2 regions of the Dialister pneumosintes genome follow, and region 2 is predicted to be linked to the other one. Evidence: riboswitches for the same ligand, from Rfam matches in the RefSeq annotation. Region 2 holds a riboswitch; the other holds the start of a gene.

Region 1 (12,427 bases), 110 kb from region 2:
AAAATGAGGAATATTTTTATTAAAATGTATATAATATAACACTTTTTTATAACATAAATATGATAAACTATACATATATTAGCTTAGAGTGGAGGGACAGGAGTGACAACATTTTTTCCACATGTTTTTGGACATAATAAAATACAGCAATATTTGGCGGCGGCTATAGATAACAAAAGAATTGCCAATACGATTCTTTTTTATGGAGAAGAAGGACTTGGTAAGAGTACAGCGGCTTTAGATTTGGCATCTCGCATAACAGGAACAACACGCATTTGGGATGAGCAAATAGCCTCTCATTGGTTGACTGTAGAGGGAGATAATATAGAATCTTTATATAGATCTCCTGATGGGAAAATTTTTTACATGAAGCCACAACATATGGAATTAAAAATGGAGCAATTTCGCCTTTTATTAGAAAATATCATTATACTAGATGATACTCCGCATGTTTGTATTATTGATGAAGCTCAATCTATGGGAGCTGCTATTGCTAATGCATGGTTAAAAACATTAGAAGAACCTAAAGAAAATTTGTTTTTTATTCTTGTTTCTCATGACATTACACGAATGCTTCCTACTGTCATTTCACGTGCAGAACTTTATGAATTTACTTCTTTGGATTATCAGAGTTTTGAATTGTTTTTAAATAAACAGAAGAAACAGTTGCCTGATCTACAAGGAAGAAACTATAAAGATATATATAGAATTAGTACAGGTAATCCTGCTATCGCTATAGAATTATTCGGCGAAAATGGTATGCAATGTTATGATAAAGCTGTTCGATTTTGGGAAACGATAACTCATAGTTCCCTTCCTTATACTCAGATTTTTGAAAGTAATAAAAAAATTGATAAAAAAGAATTTCAACAAGAACTTCTATGGTGTATGTCTATAGGCAGAAATATTATGCTTTTAGCAAATATACCTGAACAAGCAGAGACAATTACCTATATTACAGAAAGAGAACGTGCGATAGCACAAATTTGGTCTGATGGGAAAGCAGAAAAAGCATTGGAAATACTAAAAGTAGCATATAATGCATGCCAAAGATACATTTCAACAAAAAATATACTGGATATGATAGTTATTAATTTGTGTTTGATAAAGAACGGAGGATAACTGTGAATCAAGTAGCAGGAGTTCGTTTTAAACGTGCAGGAAAAATTTATTATTTTTCTGTTGATAATATAAAAGTAGAAGTTAATGATGATGTAATTGTAGAAACTTCTCGTGGCATGGAATATGGAAAAGTTGTTGTTTTTCCAAAGCAGCCCAATTTATTTAAACCTAATGCAGAATTGAGACCCGTTTTGCGTAAAGCAACACCACAGGATTTATTACAAATACAACGAAATAAAGAACGAGAACAAGAAGCTTTTGATATATGCAAGCAAAAAATAAAAAAACTAAAATGTGATATGAATCTTTTGCGTGTAGAATATACTTTTGACAGAAATAAAATTGTATTTTTCTTTACTGCAGAAGGTCGCATTGATTTTCGTGATTTAGTTAAAGAATTAGCTGCTGTTTTTCATACTCGTATTGAAATGAGACAGGTTGGGGTTCGTGATGAAGCCAAACAAGTTTCCGGATTAGGAGCTTGTGGACGAACATTATGTTGTGCTACTTTTCTTGGTGAGTTTGCTCCTGTCTCTATTAAGATGGCAAAAACACAGGGATTATCATTAAATCCCGCTAAGATTTCAGGGGTATGTGGACGTTTAATGTGTTGTCTTCGTTATGAAGATGATTTATATAAATGTGGAGAAATTAAAAATAAAAATTGTGAGTGTCCTAAAAAATATATTCGCCCTGAGCTTTCTGTCGGAATGAAAGTTATGACAGATCAAGGAGAAGGACAAATTACGTATGTAAATAATAAAAATCATACAGTAAGAGTACAGTTTGATAATGAACCACCAAAAACTATGTTATGGAAAGAAATTGATGCTTGTGAAAACAAATAAGTGGGAATTACATGAAAAAGAGCGCATAGATGATTTAGTAAGAGACGGTATGCGTATTATTCAAAGAACAGATCAGTTTTGTTTTTCTTTAGATTCTATATTGTTAGCTCATTATGTACAAATAAAAGCGAAAGAACGTATAGTGGATCTAGGAACAGGAACCGGTGTAATTTCTTTATTGCTTTCTGCTTTAGGAGCTAAAGATATCACTGCACTTGAAATTAACCCTATTATGGTGGAGTTGGCAAAACGCAATGTTATTGCTAATGGGAAACAGCATATTATCAAAGTAGTAGAATGTGATTATACTAAAGCACGAGAATTATATCCGACAGGTGCTTTTCAGTCGGTAGTAGTGAATCCACCTTATCGAGAAATTGGGACAGGCAATACAAATAGTGAGCCGGGAAAAGCTTTAGCTTGCCATGAGGTAGGAACCTCTCTTTCTGAAGTCTTTCATTCCGCACAATATTTATTATCATATGGAGGACGATTAACGATGGTACATCGTGCGGATCGTTTAGGAGATTTAATTGCTATCGGTAGAGAATATTATATGGAAATTAAACGTATACGACCTATATATGCAAGAGTTGGGCATCCTGCGTGTCGCATTCTTTTAGAATGGAAATATGGAGGTCATCCGGAAGTAATTATGGAACCACCTTTATTTTTACATAAAGAAGATGGTTCTTATACCGATGAAATACTTGCAATTTATGGAAAGGGGAACATACATGTTTGAAATAAAGGCAGGGACTTTGTACTTAGTTCCCACACCTATTGGAAATCTTTCGGATATGACAGAACGTGCCATATCTGTATTACAGCAGGTAGATTATATTGCTGCGGAAGATACCAGACATTCAGGGATTTTATTAAAACATTTAGATATACATGTTCCGATGATTTCTTATCATGAACATAATAAGAACGAAATGGGGCCTCGTTTAATAAAAAAATTGAAGGACGGATTATCGATTGCACAATTGAGTGATGCCGGGATGCCTGTGATTTCCGATCCCGGTGCAGATTTAGTAAAACTAGCACTGGAAGCTGCTATTGAAGTGGTACCGCTTCCGGGACCTAATGCCGCATTAACAGCACTTATTGCTTCCGGTTTAGATGCCAGACAATTTACTTTTATTGGCTTTTTACCTAAAACTACGGCTAAATCTGATAAATTAATAGCACAAGTAAAATCATTATTTATGACACTTATTTTTTATGAAGCACCGCATCGACTAAAATCTACTTTGAAATATTTGGAAAAGCAATTAGGAAATAGAAATGCAGTTTTAGCTAGAGAGCTAACAAAAAAATTTGAAACTTTTTCTAGAGGTAGATTGCAAACCTTAATTGAACAATTAGAAGAAACTCCTGCCAGAGGTGAATATGTTGTTCTTATAGAAGGTAAGACTGAGCAAGAAATAGAACAAGAAGAGCAGGCAGCGGATTGGAGAGAATATGCTCTTGAATTAACAAAAGAAATGTCACTTAAAGAGGCGGCACGTCAAGCAGCCAAAAAATATAATTTATCTCGTAGAAATATTTATCAATATTTACTTTCTACTAAGAATCCTTTAAATTAGTAATTACATAATTTATTACATACATCCATTTGCAGGAGGAAATACAATGTCAGAACAAGGAAAATTTTATATTACAACACCGATTTATTATCCGAGTGCTAAATTACATATTGGACATACTTACTGTACTACTATTGCAGACAGTATGGCTCGTTTTCATCGGTTAGATGGGGATGAAGTTTTCTTTTTAACGGGTTCTGATGAACATGGACAAAAGATTCAGGAAAAAGCGGAAGCAGAAGGGGTAACTCCTATTGCATACACTAATAAAATAGTAGAAATGTTTAAGGAACTTTGGAAAGAACTGAATATTACTCATGATGATTTTATTCGTACAACAGAAGAGCGACACATACAAGTTGTACAAGAGTTATTCCAACGGTCTTATGACAAGGGGGATATCTATTTAGGAAAATATGAAGGCTGGTATTGTGTTCCTGATGAAACATTTTGGCCTGAAAACAAATTGACAGAAGATCATATTTGTCCGGACTGTGGACGTCCGTTGCAACGTGTAAGTGAAGAAGCATATTTTTTTAAAATGTCTAAATATGCAAATCGTTGGTTGGATTTTGTTGAGGCAAATCCGAATTTCATTCAGCCCGAAAGTCGTCGGAATGAAATGATTCAATTTGTAAAAAAGGGATTGGAGGACTTATGTGTATCTCGCACAAGTTTTTCTTGGGGAGTACCGGTTCCTTTTGATACTAAACATGTCGTTTATGTTTGGTTTGATGCTTTATCTAACTATTTGACAGCAGCCGGAATATTAGATGATAAAGAAAAATTTAAAAAATTTTGGCCGGCAGATGTTCATTTGGTGGGAAAAGAAATTGTACGATTCCATTCCATTATTTGGCCTATCATGCTTATGAGTCTTGGTATTGAGTTACCTAAGAAAGTGTATGGACATGGTTGGCTTATCGTTGATGGGGAAAAAATGTCAAAATCAAGAGGGAATGTCATTGATCCGATTCCTTTGATTCATGAATTTGGCTCTGATGCTATACGATATTATTTGCTTAATGATATTCAACTTGGACAAGATGGAAATTTTAGTAGAGAGCGTTTAATCAATCGCATCAACTCTGATTTATCTAATGATTTAGGGAATTTGCTTTACCGTACACTTTCTATGGTAGAAAAATATGATAATGGAGTTCTTTATCAAGGAGATGCTTCTGTAGACGAAAAAGTTTTGGAAGCAGTAAAAAATATAGAAAAGCAAGCAATTGATACTTTAAGTACTTTTAAAACTAATATGTATAATTGGGAAATTAATGATGCATTGCGAGGCGTTTGGTCTTTTGTGCGTTCATTAAATAAATTGATTGATGTGACAGAACCTTGGGTTTTAGCAAAACAAGAGGACAAGAAATCTGCATTGCAATCCGTTTTATATCATTTGGCGGAAGGTCTCCGTTATGTATCTTTGTTGGTAGCTCCTATCATTCCACTAGGAGCAGAAAAGATTTGGAATCAATTAGGATTATCTGCATTTGAAAATGCAACTTACGCAGACTTAACTTGGGGGCAAATTCCAAATGGGACTGTAACTAAGAAAGAAGCTCCTATTTATCCTCGTATTGATATGGAAGAAGTAAAAGAAACGGTAGAAGAGAAAGTGGAAACATCTATTGTAGATACAAGTATTGAACCTATTAAGCCGGACATATCTTTTGATGAATTTTGCAATGTAGATTTACGTGTTGCCAAGGTATTAACTGCTGAAAAAGTTAAAAAATCTAAAAAATTACTAAAAATAACAGTTTCTTTAGGTAATGAAGAAAGAACTGTTGTGAGCGGAATATCTCAACATTATGCACCGGAAGAATTGATTGGAAAACATGTTATTTTTGTAGCTAATTTAAAGCCGGCTAAGTTAATGGGGATTGAATCACAAGGGATGATTCTTGCAGCAACTAATGATGATAAATTAATAGTACCTACTGTAGATATTTCTGCAGGAAGTCGAGTTAAATGATGCATTTTTTTGATACACATGCACATCTTTATGATGCAAGACTTATAGCAGATATAGACTCTATATTACAACCCGCTGATAATCAAGTAGATTTTATTGTTTGTCCTTCTGAAAATTTAGAAACGGCTTTTCAAACCATTCTATTAGCAAATCGATATAGAGAAGTATATGCAGCTTGTGGAATACATCCTTTAATGGTAGAACATATTACTTTAGAGGAGTGGAATGAACTTCTTAATAAAGTTAAAAATTTACCAAAGGTGGTCGCATTAGGCGAAACCGGTTTAGATTATCATGAAAAAACTGTAGATAAAGAGTTACAAAAGAAATGGTTTATTCGTCATATAGAAGCGGCTATAGAATTCAATCTTCCTCTAATTATTCATAATAGAAAAGCACATGGAGACTTATTAGAGATTCTAAAAAGATACAAAAAAAGTTTAAGAGGTATTATGCATGGGTATAGTGGAAGTGTAGAGTTGGCAAAAGAATTGATTAAGCTTGGATTTTATATTTCTTTTTCAGGCTCTATTACTTTTACAAATAGCAGACGTATTCGTGAGGTTGTTCGGCAATTACCGTTAGAAAAGATTTTGCTGGAAACGGATAGTCCGTTTCAAACGCCCATGAGTAGAAGAGATGAAGTCAATACACCAAGAAATATTGTGTATATAGCAGAAGCTGTTGCTCAAATTAAAAATACTTCTGTTGAGCAAGTTGCAAAAATAACTTATCAAAATGCACAATGTATTTATAATATTATTATGTAAATAACAAAATGAACTGCGAAGAATATTCTTTACAGTTCATTTTTGTTATAGACAGTTTTGAAAATTCTTAAAACTAAAAAAGGAGATAAAGACTCTGTTATAATTGAGTTGCATGTAATACAATGAATAAATAGGTTATATATTGGTTCATCAATATGGGGAGAAATTATGAGATGTGAGGGCGAAAAATTCCTACAAGAGCAAATGCCTAATAGGAAAGTTGCTGTTATAGGCGATATCATGTTGGATAAATATATTACAGGAGATGTAAACCGTATTTCTCCGGAAGCTCCTGTTCCTGTAAGTGTAGTGACCAGGCAACGTGCAGTATTAGGTGGTGCAGCTAATACCGCAGCTAACTTGGCAGCTTTAGGTTGTCAGGTATTTATTGCAGGTCTAATTGGGATGGATGAAAATGGAGCTACCATAAAAAATTTATTAGCAGAAGTAGGTATTGATAGTGTAGGTCTTATGACTTTATCTGATTATAAAACTACGACAAAAGTACGTATTTTAGGTGCTAAACAGCAGATGCTTCGACTTGACTTTGAAGAAAAATATCAAATAAGTGGGGAAATAGAAAAGCAGGTTGATAAATGGATAGAAAGATTAAAAGAAAATCATATTGATAGCATTGTTATATCTGATTATGGTAAAGGTTTAATTACTGAATCTTTATCACAGCGTATTATTCAAGCAGCTAACGAAAAGGGGATCCCCGTATTAGTAGATCCGAAAGGTACTATGTGGGAAAAATATGATTCGGCATATGCTATTACTCCTAATCTAAAAGAGTTATCTGATTGTGTAGGAAGTATCGTTGCTAATGAGGATGAAGCGATAACGACTGCAGGACTTGAAGTATTGAAAAAATATCATTTAAAAAATGTAGTAGTTACTCGTTCAGAAAAAGGTCTTACTTCTATACAAAGAGATTCTGTAATACATTGTCCGGCACAAGTGCAAGATGTATTTGATGTATCCGGTGCCGGCGATACCGTTATGGCTATTTTAGCTACAATGGCAGGTACAGATTTATCTATGAAAACTGTACTTACTATTGCAAATGTAGCAGCCGGTATATCAGTTTCTCATGTAGGTACTTATTCGGTTTCTCGTGAAGCTGTTATAGAAAAATGGAAAAAAGAAACTCATAAAAAATCATTTAAATCAGCACCCATTTCTGTAAAGGAACTTAAAAATAAAATTAAAGAATGGCAATCCAAAGGAGAAACGGTTGTTTTTACTAATGGCTGTTTTGATATATTGCATCGTGGACATGTTACGTATCTTATACAAGCAGCCTCATTAGGGAAACATTTAATTGTTGGACTAAATACAGATAGTTCGGTAAGAAGGCTTAAAGGAGAACATCGTCCTATAAATAATGAATTAGATAGAGCATTTATGGTTTCTTCTCTGCGTTGTGTGGATGAAGTAGTTCTTTTTGACGAAGATACTCCTGCACAGCTCTTATCAGAACTTTGTCCTGATATTCTTGTAAAAGGTGGAGATTATAAAAAAGAAGATGTCATAGGGCGTGAATATGCAAAAGATGTCAAAATCCTTCCTTTTGTAAAAGGGTACTCTACTACCGGTATTATTTCTCATATACAAAAAGGTACAAATTGATTTATTTAGAATAGGTAAAAACGTCGATTATAATCATCGGCGTTTTTATTATTATTAAAAAGAATATGATAAAATAAATACATGCGATTATTCATACAATTGTTGTGATAATTAGGAGCTTTAATGAAGAAAAAATCTTGGTATGCAGTAAGACAAGGTCGGAAAACAGGTTTATATACGACTTGGGAAGAGTGTAAAAAACAGGTTATCGGATATCCTAATGCATCTTATAAGGGGTTTTATACAAAAGAAGAAGCTACAGCTTTTTTACAAGAAGCTGCTAATTCTGTAAAAGAATGTAACGCACCTATAAGCTCAGAATGTGTAGTTGCTTATGTAGATGGCTCTTATATACCTTCTATGCCGGAATTTTTTGCTTTTGGTTGTGTAATTTTATTTCGGGGGAAAATAGAAAAATATGCTGATAAAATTAAAAATAAAGAATTAGCTTTAATGCGAAATGTAGCAGGAGAAATTCATGGAGCTATGTTTGCAATGAAATATTGTATTACACATCAGATTAAAGAGATGGACATTTATTATGATTATGCCGGTATAGAGAAATGGTGTATTGGTGAGTGGAAAACCAATAAAAATGGAACTAAAGCATTGAAAGCTTATTATGATTCTATAAAAGAAAATTTAACAATTAGATTTCATAAAGTTATAAGTCATACAGGTGTGAAGTATAATGAAATGGCAGATCAATTAGCTAAAGAGGCCTTATGCAGGAAAAAATAAAAAAGAGAGTCGATATATGACTCTCTTTTTTTAGCGTTTATCTGCTTTTCTAGATAGGAAACTTCCCAGGAATTGAATAGATTGTACCATTAAGACTAAAACAATAATAGTAATTATCATAATATCTGCTTGGAATCGTTGGTAGCCATATCGAATAGCTAAATCGCCTAATCCGCCACCACCTATAGTACCTGCCATCGCACTGGCACCTACAAGAGAAACCATAACAACTGTCATAGAATCTAATATGGAGGGTAATGATTCCGGTAAGAGAACTTTATAAATAATTTGCAAAGGAGTAGCCCCCATAGATTGTGCGGCTTCAATTAATCCGAAAGGAATTTCTCTAATAGAGGTTTCTACCATTCTTGCAATATAAGGAATAGCTGCTAATGTCAATGGAATAATGGCAGCGGTTGTACCTATAGAGGTACCTGCTAGGATACGGGTAAATGGGATAATAGCTACCATCAATATAATAAAGGGGATGGAGCGAATGATATTAATAATAAAGGAAAGCGGTCTATTAACTATGGGACAAGATAAAATATTATTTTTTTCTGTAACAACAAGTAAAATTCCGAGTGGAATACCTATAAGAGAAGCAATAAGCATAGATATAGATACCATGTATACAGTTTGCCCCAGTGCTTTTATGAGTAGATTAGTTATGATGGGAGACATAACCTAACACCTCACTTTCTATAGGCATTTTATGAAGATGATGGAGTGCGGAAGAAATATTTTTTTCCGTTCCACTAATATCAATAATTAATTTACCGAAAGAAACATTTTGAATAAAATCAACTGTACCATATAGAATACTTATCTCCACATTATAACTTTTGGATAATTGGGTAATAATAGGTTCATTAGCTACATCACCACGAAAGGAGAGTCGCATAATAGTATGATCTGTTTCATGTTGTTTTAGAGTATGGATATTATAATGAGATAAACCTTCCGGAAGTGTATTAGATGAAATGGAGCCGATAAAGTTTTTAGAAGTATCTGTTTTAGGTGAAGTAAAAAGGTCTAACACAGAACTCTCCTCAATAATTTGCCCTTTTTCAATTACAGCCACACGATCTGCAATTGATTTTATAACTTCCATTTGATGGGTAATAAGGATAATTGTAATATGCAGCTTTTTATTGATAGCTTTTAATAATTGTAAAATTGATTTTACTGTTTCCGGGTCTAGCGCACTGGTAGCTTCGTCAGAAAGCAATACACTTGGATTGGACACTAATGCACGAGCAATGCCTACACGCTGCTTTTGTCCGCCTGAAAGCTGAGACGGGTATTTGTTTTTATATTCGCTAAGCCCAACTAATTCAAGTATAGAAGTAATTTTAGCTTCTTTTTCTTTGGCAGGAGTATGAGATAATTCCAACGGAAAAGCAATATTTTCATAAACAGTACGATTCGAAAGTAAATTAAAGTGCTGGAAAATCATACCGATTTGACGTCGTTCTTTACGCAATTCTGTAGCAGATAATGTTGTCAAATCTTTTCCGTTAATAATGATTTGTCCCGAAGTAGGTGTCTCCAACATATTTATACATCGGATTAATGTGGATTTACCGGCACCGGACTGCCCTATAATACCGAAAATTTCTCCATCTTGAATAGTAAGATTGATATTTTTTAGAGCGGCAATTCCGGTTTCATAATTTTTACATATATTTTTTAACTCAATCATAAAATACTCCGTGTAATAAAAAAACTTTCATCGAGAGATGAAAGTTCAAATAGTTTGATAGTATCATCTTTCGAGATAATCTCGCTGGAATTGGCACCGTTTCTTTGTTGATGGTTGCCGTGACTTCATAGGGCCAGTCCCTCTGTCACTCGAGATGAATAGTATAAAGCTTACTACTTTTCACTTATACTATCTTAGCTTTGATTGAAAGTCAAGCATCTTTAAAACTCCTGATTTTACAAGTAAAATATGTACTTTATCAAATGTTGTAAATTTACATCATTACATGGCAGTGCTATAATGAATTAAAGTGTAAAAGTACTGTTAAAAGGAGGAAAATATGAGCGTAAATCAACGTTTAGTAAATCCATTGATGACACAACTTTTTGAAGCTATTCTTTTATTAAAAACAAAAGAAGAGTGTTATGAATTTTTTGAAGATCTTTGTACTGTAAATGAACTTCGTGATATGTCACAACGACTTGAAGTAGCTAAAATGTTAAATAAAAAGGAAAAATATGAGAAAATTGAAGAAATGACCGGTGCCAGCACAGCTACTATCTCCCGCGTAAAGAGATGTCTTGCTTATGGTGCTGATGGATATATAAAAGTACTGGAAAGAATGGAAGCGCAGGCGGAGAAAGTGGATAATACTAATGAATGAATTGCATATGTTGCATACGGCATTTAAGGCATATGATATTCGCGGTATTATTCCTGATGAATTGAATGAAGAGTTAGTATATCGTATTGGTAGAGCTTATGCGACTTTGTATAATCCCAAAACTATATGTGTAGGATATGACATACGTCAAAGTTCTGTGAGTCTGTGTCATGCTTTATGTAAAGGTCTTACAGACGGGGGTGTTGATGTATATAATATTGGACTTGTCGGTACAGAAATGGTTTATTTTACCACTTTTTATTATCGATTAGATGGTGGAATTATGATTACCGCCAGCCATAATCCTATTAATTATAATGGACTTAAAATTGTAAGAGAAGAAGGAAAACCGGTGAGCGCAGATACCGGGCTTACAGATATAGAAAGAATTGCTTTTTCTGGCAATTTTAAAATGAGTAATTATATAGGTAAAATTAAAGATAAAAGTATAATAGAAGATTATATTCATCATTTATTAACTTATATTGATATAGATAAAATAAGAAACTTACATGTAGTAGTTGATGGTGGAAATGGATGTGCAGATGTTGCATTTAGACATCTTAAACAACATTTGCCTTTAACCTTTTCAGAAATACGAATGAATCCGGATGGTTTATTTCCTCATGGAGTCCCTAATCCTATGTTGGTAAAAAATCATAAGGACATTAGTAAGATGATTATAAAAAAACAGGCAGATATGGGAATTGCTTGGGATGGAGATTTTGATCGATGTTTCTTTTTTGATGAAAAAGGACAGTATATAGATGGATACTATATGGTAGGACTTCTTTCTTGTTATTTCTTAAACAAAGTAAAAGGAAGTACTATTGTGCATGACCCTCGGTTGTATTGGAATACAAGAAAGATTGTAATAGAAAACGGTGGAGTTTCTATAGAATCTAAAGGTGGGCATGCATTTATGAAAGAGACAATGAGAAAAGTTAATGGAATCTATGGTGCAGAGATGAGTGCACATCATTTTTTCCGTGATTTTTCTTTTTGTGACAGTGGCATGATTCCTTGGTTACTTGTGGTACAAATTGTAAGTGAGACAGGAAAGAGTTTAGGTCAATTAATAAAAGACATGAAAAAAAACTTTCCTTGTAGCGGTGAAATTAATTTGCAAGTAAAAAATCCGGCTGAAACTTTAAGAAGGGTGAAAGCATCGTATCAAACACAAGCATTAGAAGTAGAAACTATTGACGGATTAGGTTTTATTTTTGAGGATTGGAGATTTAATATTCGTAGGTCTAATACAGAGCCTTTGGTTCGTTTGAACCTGGAAACTAGAGGTAATTATTCATTAATGGAAGAAAAACGTGATGAAATACTTTCTTTGATAAAAAATATAGAGTAGCAAAAAATT
Region 2 (12,427 bases):
TCATCCACAACTGTAGCATCATGTTGTTCTGCCTGAATACAAGTAATCCCTAATTTAGCTGCATTTTGTTTGATGAGATTTACTTTATGTTCATAAAGATCCCAAGCATCAATACGTGCACGATTTTCAGTAAGTTGTGCTATATTGATAGATTTGCTTCCCGGCGCAGCACACATATCTAAAATAGCTTCGCCTCTACATGGTTCCAATATGGAAGCAGGAATCATAGATGCAGCACTTTGAATGTATACCATCCCCTCTTTAATTAGAGAAGACTTAAACAAAGCATCACCATTGCCAATACGAATCCCCTGTTGACCGGAAATAAAGGGTATTACAGTAGGTTCTGCATGAAGAAATTTTAGTTTTTCCAATAATTTGTTAACAGGTAATTTTATTGGATTGCTATGAATATCTAAAGATGGTGATTTATTAAATTCTTCCAATATAGCCTTAGTACGGTTTTGTCCAACCTGTTTAATCATTCTACGAATAAGCCATTCCGGTTGATTTAATGTTAATGATAAATGCAATAAATTATTTTCTTTAGCAGTTGGAATTCGAATTTGTATTTTCTTTCTAAGATAATTTCTTAATATAGCATTAACAAATCTGGCATTTCCCATATGAGTAATTTGTTTAGCTATATTAACCGTTTCATTTACAGCTGCAGACTCAGGTATTCGATTTAAAAAAAGAAGTTGATATAATCCGATACAAAGTAAAATAGTTACTTTCTCATCAATTTTAGAAATGGGACGTGTACTTAATTTACCTATAATCCAAGTTAAATAATTATATCTGCGACATACTCCATACACAATTTCAGTTAATAAACCTTTTTCTGATTTACTCATCATTTGATACTTCGGAGGAGCATAAGTTTTCATAACTTTTTGTAGGGTTAAATTAGCATATGCATCTTTTGTAAAAACATCAAATAACACATTATACGCCAACTTCCTGGCAGAAGGAACCTCTATCGCTTTATTATTCCAATTGATCATTTATTTTTACCTGGTATCCATTAATAAAATCAGCTGCACTCATTTTTTTATGATTTTCCGGCTGAATCTCAATAATTTTTAATAATCCATTTTTAGTTTGCACAGAAATAATTTGATTCTCTAAGGAAACAATGGTTCCGGGCATTACATTCTTTTTATCATTAGGTTCATATGTTGTTTTATGTATCTTTACTCTCTTTCCACGAAAAAAAGCATATGCTCCCGGTGAAGGATAAATCCCTCGACATAACGAATCTAACACTTGTGCTTCTTGATCCCATGAAATTTTCCCCATCGACTTTGTTATTTTTTCTGCATAAGTTGCATTTTCTTCTATTTGAGGAATTGCATTTTTAAGATAATAAGGTAAATTACTTAATATTTTGACTAACAGTTGTGCTCCTTGTTTACTTAATAAGTCAAACAATTCTCCTGCTGTCATATGTGGTGTAATTTGTACTTTTTTCTGAATTAGCATATCTCCGGTATCCATTCCTACATCTAATTTCATGATAGTAATACCGGTTTCTGTTTTTCCATCAATAATTGCACGTTGAATAGGTGCCGCTCCTCTATATTGAGGAAGAAGTGATGCATGCACATTAATTGCTCCATAAGCCGGTATATCTAAAACAGCTTTCGGCAATATTTTTCCATATGCAATAACAATAAGTAAATCAGGTTGTAAGTTTTTAAGCTGTGTAAGTTCTTCTTCACCAAAACAAAGAGGTTGGTAAACCGGAATGTTTTTTTCTAATGCAAAAGTTTTTACCGGAGAAAAATTAATTTTTTTACCACGTCCATTAATACGATCCGGCTGTGTATACACAGCTATAGGTTCGTATCCGTTTTCAAAAATTAATTTCAATGCGGGGATAGCAAAGGACGGTGTTCCCATAAAAACAATCTTAAGTTTGTTCCGGTTCATGTTCTTCCAGCTTTCGTAATGCAGTTGCTTTTTCAATAAATAAAATACCATTTAAATGGTCTGTTTCATGTTGAATGCAACGGGCTAATAATCCGGTTGCTTCTTTTTGTTTCTTTTTCCCTCTAACATCTTGATACTTAACACGTACAGCCGAATAGCGTTCTACTAAACCAACATATCCGGGAATAGAAAGGCATCCTTCTGTATCCACATCTGTTTCTTCTCCTATTGGTTCCCAAACAGGATTAATATAAGCTTCGAATCCGGTTTCACCGTCATCAGCCACAAAAACTCGAATGGATAAATCAATCTGTGGAGCAGCTAATCCTACACCATTTGATTCATACATTGTTTTTTTCATATCTTGAATAATATATTTTAATTTTTTATTAAACACAGTAACGGGTTCTGCCACTTTTTTCAAAGTAGGATGCCCGGCAATAATAATTTTACTCATAAACACCATCCTTGTAATTTTATAAAGGGTCTATATCTATAATTATACCATTTTCCAGAAATAAGTTTGATTGTTTCATTACATTTTTTAGCTCTATTAAACACTTGCCTTTTATTGTAATAGATCTATAATAAGTATCCTTTCTTTTTTTTACAGGTTCATCATATGGTAATGAAATATGTAGTTCCTGTTCTAATTGAATATCCTTTACTAACCAAAAATATATATTATCCATCTTTTCTTTTACCTGCGAGTAATTTTTAGCAAAGCAGGTAATTTTCATCATCTTGCAAAAAGGAGGATATTGTAATGCTTTTCTATATTCAATTTCTGTATTATAAAATGCTTCATAATTTTGTTGAGCAGCCAATTGTATAACGTTATGTTCCGGGTTATAAGTTTGCAATATAACTTGCCCTTGTGTCTTCTCTCTACCGGCACGTCCCGCACATTGTGTAATGAGTGTAAAAGCTTGTTCAGAAGCGAGATAAGTAGGTAAATTTAAAATATTGTCAATATCAATAATCCCAACCGCATGTACATTCGAAATATCATGCCCTTTAGCAACCATTTGTGTGCCAATTAATATATCATACTTACCTATTCTAAAATCATTCAAAATAGAGGCTGCATTATGCTTTTTTTGTGTACTATCAGTATCAAAACGTGCTATACGTGCATCAGGAAATATTTCATTTAAAGATTCTTCTAATTTTTGTGTTCCCTTTCCTAAAAAAAGTATATGATTGCCATTACATACATTACAGTTTTGGGGAACATTAAAATAGGCTTCACAATAATGACATTGTAAACGATGTTTATCTTTATGATAAACCAGTGATACGTCACAATGTGGACATTTAAAGGTTTTCCCGCAAGATTTACATAAAAGCGTAGGTGCATAACCTCTTCTGTTAAGGAGTAAAATCACCTTTTTATTTTCTTTTATTGTTCGGTCTATTAAGTCAATTAAAGTATCTGAAAATATGGATGATTGCATAACAGCTTGTGGCTGTTTCATATCTATGATTTGTATATGAGGGAGTGACGTTTCAAATACTCTATGGTTCATCGTAATGAGATGAACTTTATGTTGTTTTGCCGCATGATATGAACTTATAGAGGGGGTTGCCGCACCTAAAACAATAGGACACTGATATTGTACTGCCATCACCTTAGCCACATCACGACCATTGTATCGAGGAGTTTCTTCTTGTTTATAAGAAGAGTCATATTCTTCATCAACAATAAGCAATCGTAAGTTTTTAAATGGCATAAATAAAGCGGATCTTGAACCAATAACCACATGGCTATCCCCACGTTCAATACGCATGCGATTATTATATCTTTCGCCTTTACTTAAATTACTGTGCATAAAGACTACATCATCACCAAAATGTTTAGCAAAATAATCTACCATTTGAAGCGTTAATGCTATTTCAGGAACCAGAATTAATACCATTCCCCCCATCGATAAAGCATGATCAGCCGCTCTAACATACACTTCGGTTTTACCGCTTCCGGTAACTCCTTTCAATAAAAATCCTTTATATTTTTGTTTATCAACAGCAGAAATAATATGACTCGTTGCTATTTCTTGCTCCGGAGTAAGAGTGTAGCAATAATTTTCTTTTTCTTTTTTTATCAATGAATACGTTTTTTTATTTTTATAAAACAAATGTCCAAATTTATTTTTACAAAATTCCCGAATAACATTCATAGAAAATCCGGCTTTTTCTACTTCGTGTAGAGGCAAATCTCCATGAATTTTTAAATAGGTTGCTAATTGTGATTGTTTTAATTTTCGTTTCTCATTAACAGGAAACTCTTTATCAATACTTATCCAACGTTCTAAAGGATCTTTGTGAACTGCTTTTATTAATTCGTAAGGTGATACATATTTTTTTTCTAGAAGTTCTTTCCGTTCTTCTTTTGTAAATAGTTCTATAAAATCTTCTTCATAAATTTCTGTTACCGACTCATCAATTAATGTATGTATATACATGGAACTAGGAATAATATCCCAATGTATTTGAAATGAAGTCTTTGTTTTTATCCCTTTTTTATCAATATAAAAAAGGCGAAGTGCTTCTACTACTGTACAAAAATAATAAGAAGAAATCCAAAGTGCTGTTTGAATCATTTCAGGTGTAAACCACGCAAATGAATCGATTGGTGATTTCACATCTTTTAGTGAATAATTAAGTGTAGAAGTATCTATTTCTCTTATAGAAAGAATAATCCCCTCTTCTGTTTTATTGCCAAAGGGAATAATGCAACGCCATCCAACTTGTAAAAAAGAAAGATTTTCCGGAATAATATATGAAAAGGTTCTATTTAATTTTTTAGAAGGTCTGTTAATAATTACTTCTGCAACCCGTTTCATAAGACTCCTCTTTTACAAAAATTTACATATAATAAATTTAAAACAAAATAGTAGACAGTTAATTAGATACTGTCTACTATTTTACCATAATACCAATCAAAAACAGATTTATTAAATTTATTGTATACCGGCGTCTTTACGAAGAATTTCTGCCTTATCAATACGTTCCCAAGGAAAATCTGCTTCTTGACGACCAAAATGTCCATAGGCTGCAGTTTGTTTATAAATAGGATTACGCAAAGAAAGCATATCAATAATCCCTGCAGGACGTAATTCAAAATGCTTAGTTATTAGTTCTTCAATTTCTGTATCAGAAATACGACCGGTTCCAAAGGTATCCACTAAAATTGAGACCGGTTTAGCTACACCAATCGCATAAGACAGCTGAATTTCACATCGATCAGCAATACCGGATGCTACTATATTTTTGGCTACATACCTAGCCGCATAGGCTGCAGAACGATCCACTTTTGTAGGATCTTTTCCTGAAAATGCACCTCCACCATGACGTGCCATTCCTCCATAAGTATCTACAATAATTTTACGTCCTGTTAATCCGGCATCTCCTTGTGGTCCCCCAATAACAAAACGACCTGTAGGATTAATTAAATACCGTGTTTGTTCATCTAATAAAGTAGGAGGAATAACCTTTTTTATAATACGTTCAATCATATCCTCTTCAATTTGTTTTTGCGAAATATCCGGATTATGTTGTGTAGAAATAACAATAGTATGTACCCTTAGCGGTTTCCCATTTTCATATTCTACAGTAACTTGTGTTTTACCATCGGGACGAAGATAAGTAATTTCATTATTTTTTCTTGCAAAAGATAGACGATATGCCAATTTATGTGCTAATGCTATCGGTAAAGGCATATAAATCCCTTTAATATAAGGCTCCGTCTCGTTAGTCGCATAGCCAAACATCATCCCCTGATCTCCGGCACCTATATCGTAATTTTTGGTTTCTCCATTTTTAGATTCTAAAGATTTGTCTACACCCAAAGCAATATCCGGTGATTGTTCCCCAATAGAAAGCAAAATGCCACAATGCTTTCCATCAAATCCGTATGTGGGATTTGTATAACCGATATCATTAACTGTTTTACGAATGATATCAGTATAATTTACATGTGCAGTAGTAGTTACTTCTCCAAATACATGTACTTGACCCGTAGTAACAATCGTTTCACAAGCCACTCGACCACAAGAGTCTTTTTCTAAAATAGCATCTAATATAGAATCAGAAATTTGATCGGCAATTTTATCAGGATGTCCTTCTGTCACTGATTCAGAAGTAAAAAGAAATTTTTTATCCATGATTTTCTCCTTGATAACGTAGAATATATTAAGTAATTATGTAATAAAAAAAGCTCCTCTCATGAGGGGCTAGCCATTTTCCCTCATCTTAACAGCATATAAACTGTTGGAATTAGCACCTTATCTTATAATAGATGGTTGCTGTAGCTTCATTGGGCCGTTCCCTCTGCTACTCTTGATGAGTCACGGTATTACTTATAATAAATCAAAATATACTATAATGCAAGTAAAAAGTGATATGAAAATCTATATTCATACCACTTTCTATTTATATATTTTCGATAAGGTGTTCTATAATAATATCTCCAAGTTTTTCTTTTTTCATACAAGGATAAGTATACATACTTCCATTTTGTAAAAGAATAGTTGCTTTATTATTATCTACATCAAATCCGGAATTCGTACCGGATACATCATTAGCTATTAACATATCTAAATTTTTTCTGATTAATTTTTTCTTCCCATTCTCAATGACATTCGTAGTTTCTGCTGCAAATCCGACTAAAAATTGATGCTGTTTCTTTTGTCCGAGATTTAACAATATATCTGATGTAGACTCTAATGCAAGAGAAAGCTTGTTCAACTCTTCCTTTTTTATTTTTTGCAATGCACTTTTTACCGGTTTGTAATCAGCAACCGCAGCTGCCATAATTACAACATCATAATTCATATATTGTAAATCAATCGCTTGTTTTAATTCTTCAGCGGTCTCTACATATTCTACAGAAGCCCCTACAGGAACTTTTAAATGAGGATTACAGCTAATAATATGTACTAATCCTTTTTCACGTATAGCTGCCTGTGCTATTGCATATCCCATCTTCCCACTGGATCGATTACCTATGTAACGAACAGGGTCTATCTTTTCCTTAGTACCTCCTGCCGTAATAAGAACACGTTTTCCTTGTAATCGACTCTTCCCATTTAAAACTTGGTCTATAGTTGTAAATATTTTATCTTCCGATGGGAATCTTCCTTTTCCGGTTACATTACAAGCTAAATGACCTATTTCCGGTTCTACTAATAAATATCCTCTATCTTTTAATTTTTTTAAATTTTCTTGAACAACTACATTCTCATACATATGTGTATTCATAGCCGGTATTAAAAGAATAGGAGAAGTTGTAGCAATAGCTGTTGTAGAAAGCATATCATCTGCAATCCCTGATGCTATTTTTCCTATGATATTAGCTGTAGCAGGTGCAATAACAAAAATATCTGTCCAGGAAGCTAAAGCAATATGACGAATATCAAAATTAGTAATACCATCAAACATACCCGTAGCTACAGGATATCCGCTTAATTCCCCAAAAGTAATTGGAGAAATTAATTTTGTTGCATGTGCAGTCATTATACATCGTACCTCAGCTCCTAATTGACGCAAATGACTTACCATCCCTGCTGTTTTGTAAGCGGCTATACCGCCACTTATTCCCACAAGAATATGTTTTCCTTCAAATCGCATATTTATTTCCTCTTAACGATTGTAATGTTTGCTCTTATCTGCATAAGTAATTTTATCTTTATAAATTTCTTCCAATGCAATACTTACGGTTTTTTGCCCTTCTAATCCATTAACAAAAGAATTATTTCCATCATTTAATTCACGAGCACGCATAGCTGCTAATGTTACTAAAGTATATTTGTTGTCAACTTTCTTTACTAAAATATCGATAGATGGATAACACATCATAATGAATCAACCTCCTTATTGATATATTGTTTAAATATAACTTCCACTTGTCCTTCATTACGGGACAATTTACATGACTCCGCTTCTAAAATAGCACAAGTTTTGTGCACAGCTTCTTCCAATACATCATTGACAATAATATAGTCATATTTATGTGCCATAGCCAATTCATCAGTAATTTGTGCTAAACGCTTTTTTATGACTTCTTCACTATCTGTACCACGTCCATAAATACGTTTTGATAATACATCAAAAGAAGGGGGAACAATATATACAAATACTCCCTGGGGGTAGTGTTCTTTTACCTGCATAGCTCCTTGTATGTCAATTTCTAATAATACAGACTCTCCCTTTTCAATCTTATCTAAAGCATATTTTTTTGGTGTTCCATAATAATGATCATATACTTTTGCATATTCAAGAAATGCATCTTCTTTGATTAATACTTCAAATTCTTCATTAGTACGAAAAAAATAGTTAAGACCTTCTTTTTCACCTTGTCGTGATGCTCTGGTTGTCATAGAAATAGAGTAATTTAATTTTGGATATATTTTGCGTATGGCATCACAAATAGTTCCTTTTCCTGCACCGGAAGGTCCTGATATTACTAAAAGAATTCCTTTATCTTTTTTTTCTTTGTTAGATGTAATTGTCATTATTTTTCGTTAAGCTCCTCGTTATCTAAGCTCGTATCTTTTAAACAGAGTCTATGTGAAATGGTTTCCGGCTGTACGGCGGACAAAATAATTTGTCCGGTATCCATAATCAAAACAGATCTTGTTTTACGTCCATAAGTAGCATCTATCAACTGTCCCTGATCCCTAGACTCTTGTATCATACGTTTAACAGGTGCTGATTCCGGACTGATAATAGCTATAATCCGATTAGCAGATGCCATATTTCCAAACCCGATGTTAATCAATGAAAATGTCATTCTTTATCCCCTCACTCTAAATTTTGAACTTGCTCACGAATCTTTTCAAGTTCGGTTTTAATCATTATAACACAATTAAGAACCTCGATAAGGTCTGACTTAGACGCTGTAGTATTAACTTCTCGATTAATTTCCTGTAAAAGAAAATTTAATTTTTTTCCTACTACTTTTTCCTGTAAAAGAATTTGTTTAAATTGTTCCAAGTGACTTCCTAAGCGTATAACTTCTTCTGTAAAATCTGTTTTTTCTGCATGAGCAGCTATCTCAGTAAGAATTCTTCCTTTATCTAATAACAATCCGGTTTCTGCTATTAAATCCAATAAACGGTCCCTAAATCGTTTTTCATATGCATAAGAAGATTGCTCTGCATTTTCTACAAGGAATATTCTTTGTTTTTCTATCCAATCTATACGCCGTAATATATCTTGTGCTAAATTTTGACCTTCTTGTTCACGCATATCCATGACCTGATCAAGCGCTACTTTTGTAGCTTCTTTTGTCAATAAAATCAATTCACTTTCCTCTATTTTAGGCTCATCAACATGCAACCAAGAAACCGGTAAATCTAATAAATCCTGTATTCTAATTTTTTTTGTTTTTAGTCCTTTAATATCTTTTAACTTAGAAAAAGCATCCATATATGAGTTTAAAAGGTCTGTATCTACCGTAATTTGCTTCTGTTTCAATGCAGTTGATGGCGTAAAAGTAATTTTTGCAATAACTTTTCCTCGTTCCAAAGACTCTTTAATCATAGTATATATTTCTTGCGATACAGAAACGGGAAGTTTTGAGTCATGAACTGTTATTTCTAAGAAACGGCTATTAACAGTTTTAATACTTACCTCTATCATTCCCATATCATTAGATGCAGTGCCATTGCCATATCCTGTCATACTTCGCATAGCTTAACTGTCCCCTTTCTTTCCATTAGATAAAAAATTGACCTTCAAAAACTTTAGTTGTCGGACCGGTCATGAACACATGACTATTTCCACCATTCCAAGTAATTTGTAGAATACCACCATCAACTAATATATCTATATTATTATCAACAACACCTTGTAATATAGCAGCAACTGCTGTAGCACAACTCCCTGTACCACAAGCTAGTGTAATCCCGGTTCCACGTTCCCAGACTCGCATTCTAATAGTTTTTCTATCTATAATTTTAGCAAATTCGACATTAATTTTATGAGGAAAGTGAACATCACATTCTATAGAAGCCCCTTCTAAAGTTAATCGATCATTATTTACAATATCTTTTGTGAAGATTACACAATGTGGATTTCCCATTGATACACAAGTTATGACATATGACTTATGTAATGAATTTACATACAAGTTAGCATTTAATATTTGTTCCGCTTTCATTCCTATAACAGGAATTTTATTCGTTTCAAAAATAGGCTTCCCCATATCTACTCGAACATTTCCTTCGTCCAACACTTCAGGATATAAAATTCCGACACCTGTTTCGACAGAAAATTTTTTTGCTTAACCAATCCCAATTCAAAAACCCATTGTGCAAAACAACGAATTCCATTACCACACATCTCTGCTTCTGTACCATCTGCATTAAAAATTTTCATTTTCAAATCTGCTTGTAAGGAAGGTAAAACAAAAATAATGCCATCTGCACCAATTCCGAAATGTCTATCACACAAATGAACGCATTCATTAACAATAGGATTTATATCTTTTATAGTTAACGCATTAATTAATATAAAATCGTTACCGCACCCATTCCATTTTGTAAAATGCATAATATCTCCATAATCGGGGAATATCCCTTATCTAAACTGAGTTTCCTGTAATAGATATTGCTTTATTTTATCATTCACTTTACATGCTTGTAAAATGATATACTAAGAAAAGTAAATTAAATACTACGTTTTAAGATTTAATAATCTCGATTATAAAGGAGTATTTATGCAACTTGATAGTTTAATGATTTATCACTTAACAAAAGAATTGAATCAATCTCTACTAGGTGCACAAGTTCGTGAAATACATCAAATAGATTCTCGTTTATTTGAATTAGAATTATTTAAAATAGATACAAAACCGATGCATTTTCTTCTTTCCGCACAAACCCCTACTTATGCATGCATTTTATTTGAAAAAAGAAAAAACAGTAATTTCATCCCTGCTCAAAATTTTTGCATGTCCTTAAGAAAACATTTAGAAGGAAGCCGCATTGTTTCTATTGAACAAATGAACTTAGACCGAATTATTCGTATCGAATTTAATCGTATTGAAAATAACAGCTCTATTATTTCAAAGTTTTTATATTGTGAACTTTTACCTGCCGCACCTAATTTAATACTTGCAGAAAATAATATTATTTTAGATGCATGTATTTATCATAAAAAAAATGATAGGTCGATAGTTCCACAACAAGAATATCAAGCACCTAAAAATTCCCTTCGAATGAATTTTTTAGATTTTAATGAACAAGAACTGCTTGATATTCTTGTGCATCCTTTAGATGATAAAGAAAAAACCGTTGCTGAAGTTCTTTTTAGTCTTTTTAATGGATTAAATCAAATAATTGTAAGCGAAATATGTCAATTATCTCATATTTCTTCTGCAGATATATACCATTCGCTTTCTTTGACAACAAAAAAAATATTAGCATCTGCTATTGTACAAATTAAAACAAGATTACAAAATGCAAATGGATTATTTTTTTATAAAAAAGCTAATAAAGTTCAAATCTCAGCTATCTCCTTATCGATAGATAAAGAGTATCAAAAACAGTCTGTAAATAAATGGATTGTAGATAATATCTCAAATACCGAAGGTATTATTTCTACTGCCGTCAAAGAACTCACAAAACAAATCCAAAGTGCATTAAAAAAAGAACTTCGTAAAGAAAAAAAGATTCGTGAAGAATTAGCTGAAACTGAAAAAACAGAAGAGTATAAATTATGGGGAAATTTACTTTCTATTAACGCATGGAAATCTATTCCCCGACAATTTGAAATAGAGGTAGAGAATCTTTTTGTAGATCCCCCTACTAAAGTACAAATTCCATTAGATCCTACTTTAAGTTTACCTGCTAATAGTCAGATGTATTTTAAAAAGTATAATAAATTAAAAAAACGTGAAGAAATTGGAATTCAAAAACTAAGAGATTGCTTGCAAATGCAAGAATATTTTAATAATTTACTTTATTTTGCATCCACAATTACTGATAGAAAGGCGTTGGATGAACTTCACAATGAATTAAAAAATAACGGCATAAAAAAGCAATCATCACCTAAAACATCTTTAAAAAAAGTAACCAAAAAAGAACCTTTTATACATACAGAAAACAAAGATGGGTATATTATTTCTATAGGAAAAAATAACTCACAAAACGAATTCTTAACACTTCATAAGGCCAATAAGAATGATATTTGGTTACATGCACAAAAAATTCCGGGAGCACATGTAGTGATTCATCAAGACAATGTCCAAGAAGATATTCCAAACGATATTATTCTATATGCGGCTTCTTTGGCAGCTTACTACAGCCAAGATAAAGATTCAGGAAAAGTAAGTGTTGATTATACTAAAATTAAATATGTAAAAAAGATTCCACAAGGTCCTTTAGGCTTAGTTACGTACTCACATCATAAAACAATAGTTGTAAAACCCACACCTCATAAATAAAAAGATGGTTATGAATATCATAACCATCTTTTTATTTTAATCGAG

What was found. Region 2 has a riboswitch for S-adenosylmethionine ahead of metK (methionine adenosyltransferase). Riboswitches for the same ligand answer to the same signal wherever they lie in the genome.
Region 1: another riboswitch for S-adenosylmethionine. It lies ahead of BCB69_RS01940 (methionine ABC transporter ATP-binding protein); the one in region 2 lies ahead of metK (methionine adenosyltransferase).

What each region holds. Positions count from the first base shown of each region.
Region 1 covers NZ_CP017037.1:375,173-387,599, forward strand. The annotation lists gene BCB69_RS01895 (AAA family ATPase) at 103-1,122, shown strand; gene BCB69_RS01900 (PSP1 domain-containing protein) at 1,125-1,970, shown strand; gene BCB69_RS01905 (tRNA1(Val) (adenine(37)-N6)-methyltransferase) at 1,951-2,715, shown strand; gene rsmI (16S rRNA (cytidine(1402)-2'-O)-methyltransferase) at 2,708-3,562, shown strand; gene metG (methionine--tRNA ligase) at 3,609-5,546, shown strand; gene BCB69_RS01920 (TatD family hydrolase) at 5,543-6,316, shown strand; gene rfaE2 (D-glycero-beta-D-manno-heptose 1-phosphate adenylyltransferase) at 6,485-7,948, shown strand; gene BCB69_RS01930 (ribonuclease H1 domain-containing protein) at 8,072-8,689, shown strand; gene BCB69_RS01935 (methionine ABC transporter permease) at 8,720-9,373, opposite strand; gene BCB69_RS01940 (methionine ABC transporter ATP-binding protein) at 9,354-10,394, opposite strand; SAM riboswitch class I at 10,455-10,555, opposite strand; gene BCB69_RS01945 (YerC/YecD family TrpR-related protein) at 10,735-11,058, shown strand; gene BCB69_RS01950 (phosphohexomutase domain-containing protein) at 11,051-12,418, shown strand.
Region 2 covers NZ_CP017037.1:490,169-502,595, reverse strand. The annotation lists gene rsmB (16S rRNA (cytosine(967)-C(5))-methyltransferase RsmB) at 1-1,007, opposite strand, end outside; gene fmt (methionyl-tRNA formyltransferase) at 991-1,935, opposite strand; gene def (peptide deformylase) at 1,916-2,392, opposite strand; gene priA (replication restart helicase PriA) at 2,412-4,778, opposite strand; gene metK (methionine adenosyltransferase) at 4,896-6,101, opposite strand; SAM riboswitch class I at 6,179-6,283, opposite strand; gene coaBC (bifunctional phosphopantothenoylcysteine decarboxylase/phosphopantothenate--cysteine ligase CoaBC) at 6,367-7,563, opposite strand; gene rpoZ (DNA-directed RNA polymerase subunit omega) at 7,576-7,791, opposite strand; gene gmk (guanylate kinase) at 7,788-8,447, opposite strand; gene remA (extracellular matrix/biofilm regulator RemA) at 8,447-8,725, opposite strand; gene BCB69_RS02465 (YicC/YloC family endoribonuclease) at 8,737-9,627, opposite strand; gene dapF (diaminopimelate epimerase) at 9,653-10,171, opposite strand; gene BCB69_RS06490 (diaminopimelate epimerase) at 10,144-10,488, opposite strand; gene BCB69_RS02455 (Rqc2 family fibronectin-binding protein) at 10,655-12,382, shown strand; gene BCB69_RS02450 (CvfB family protein) at 12,414-12,427, opposite strand, start outside.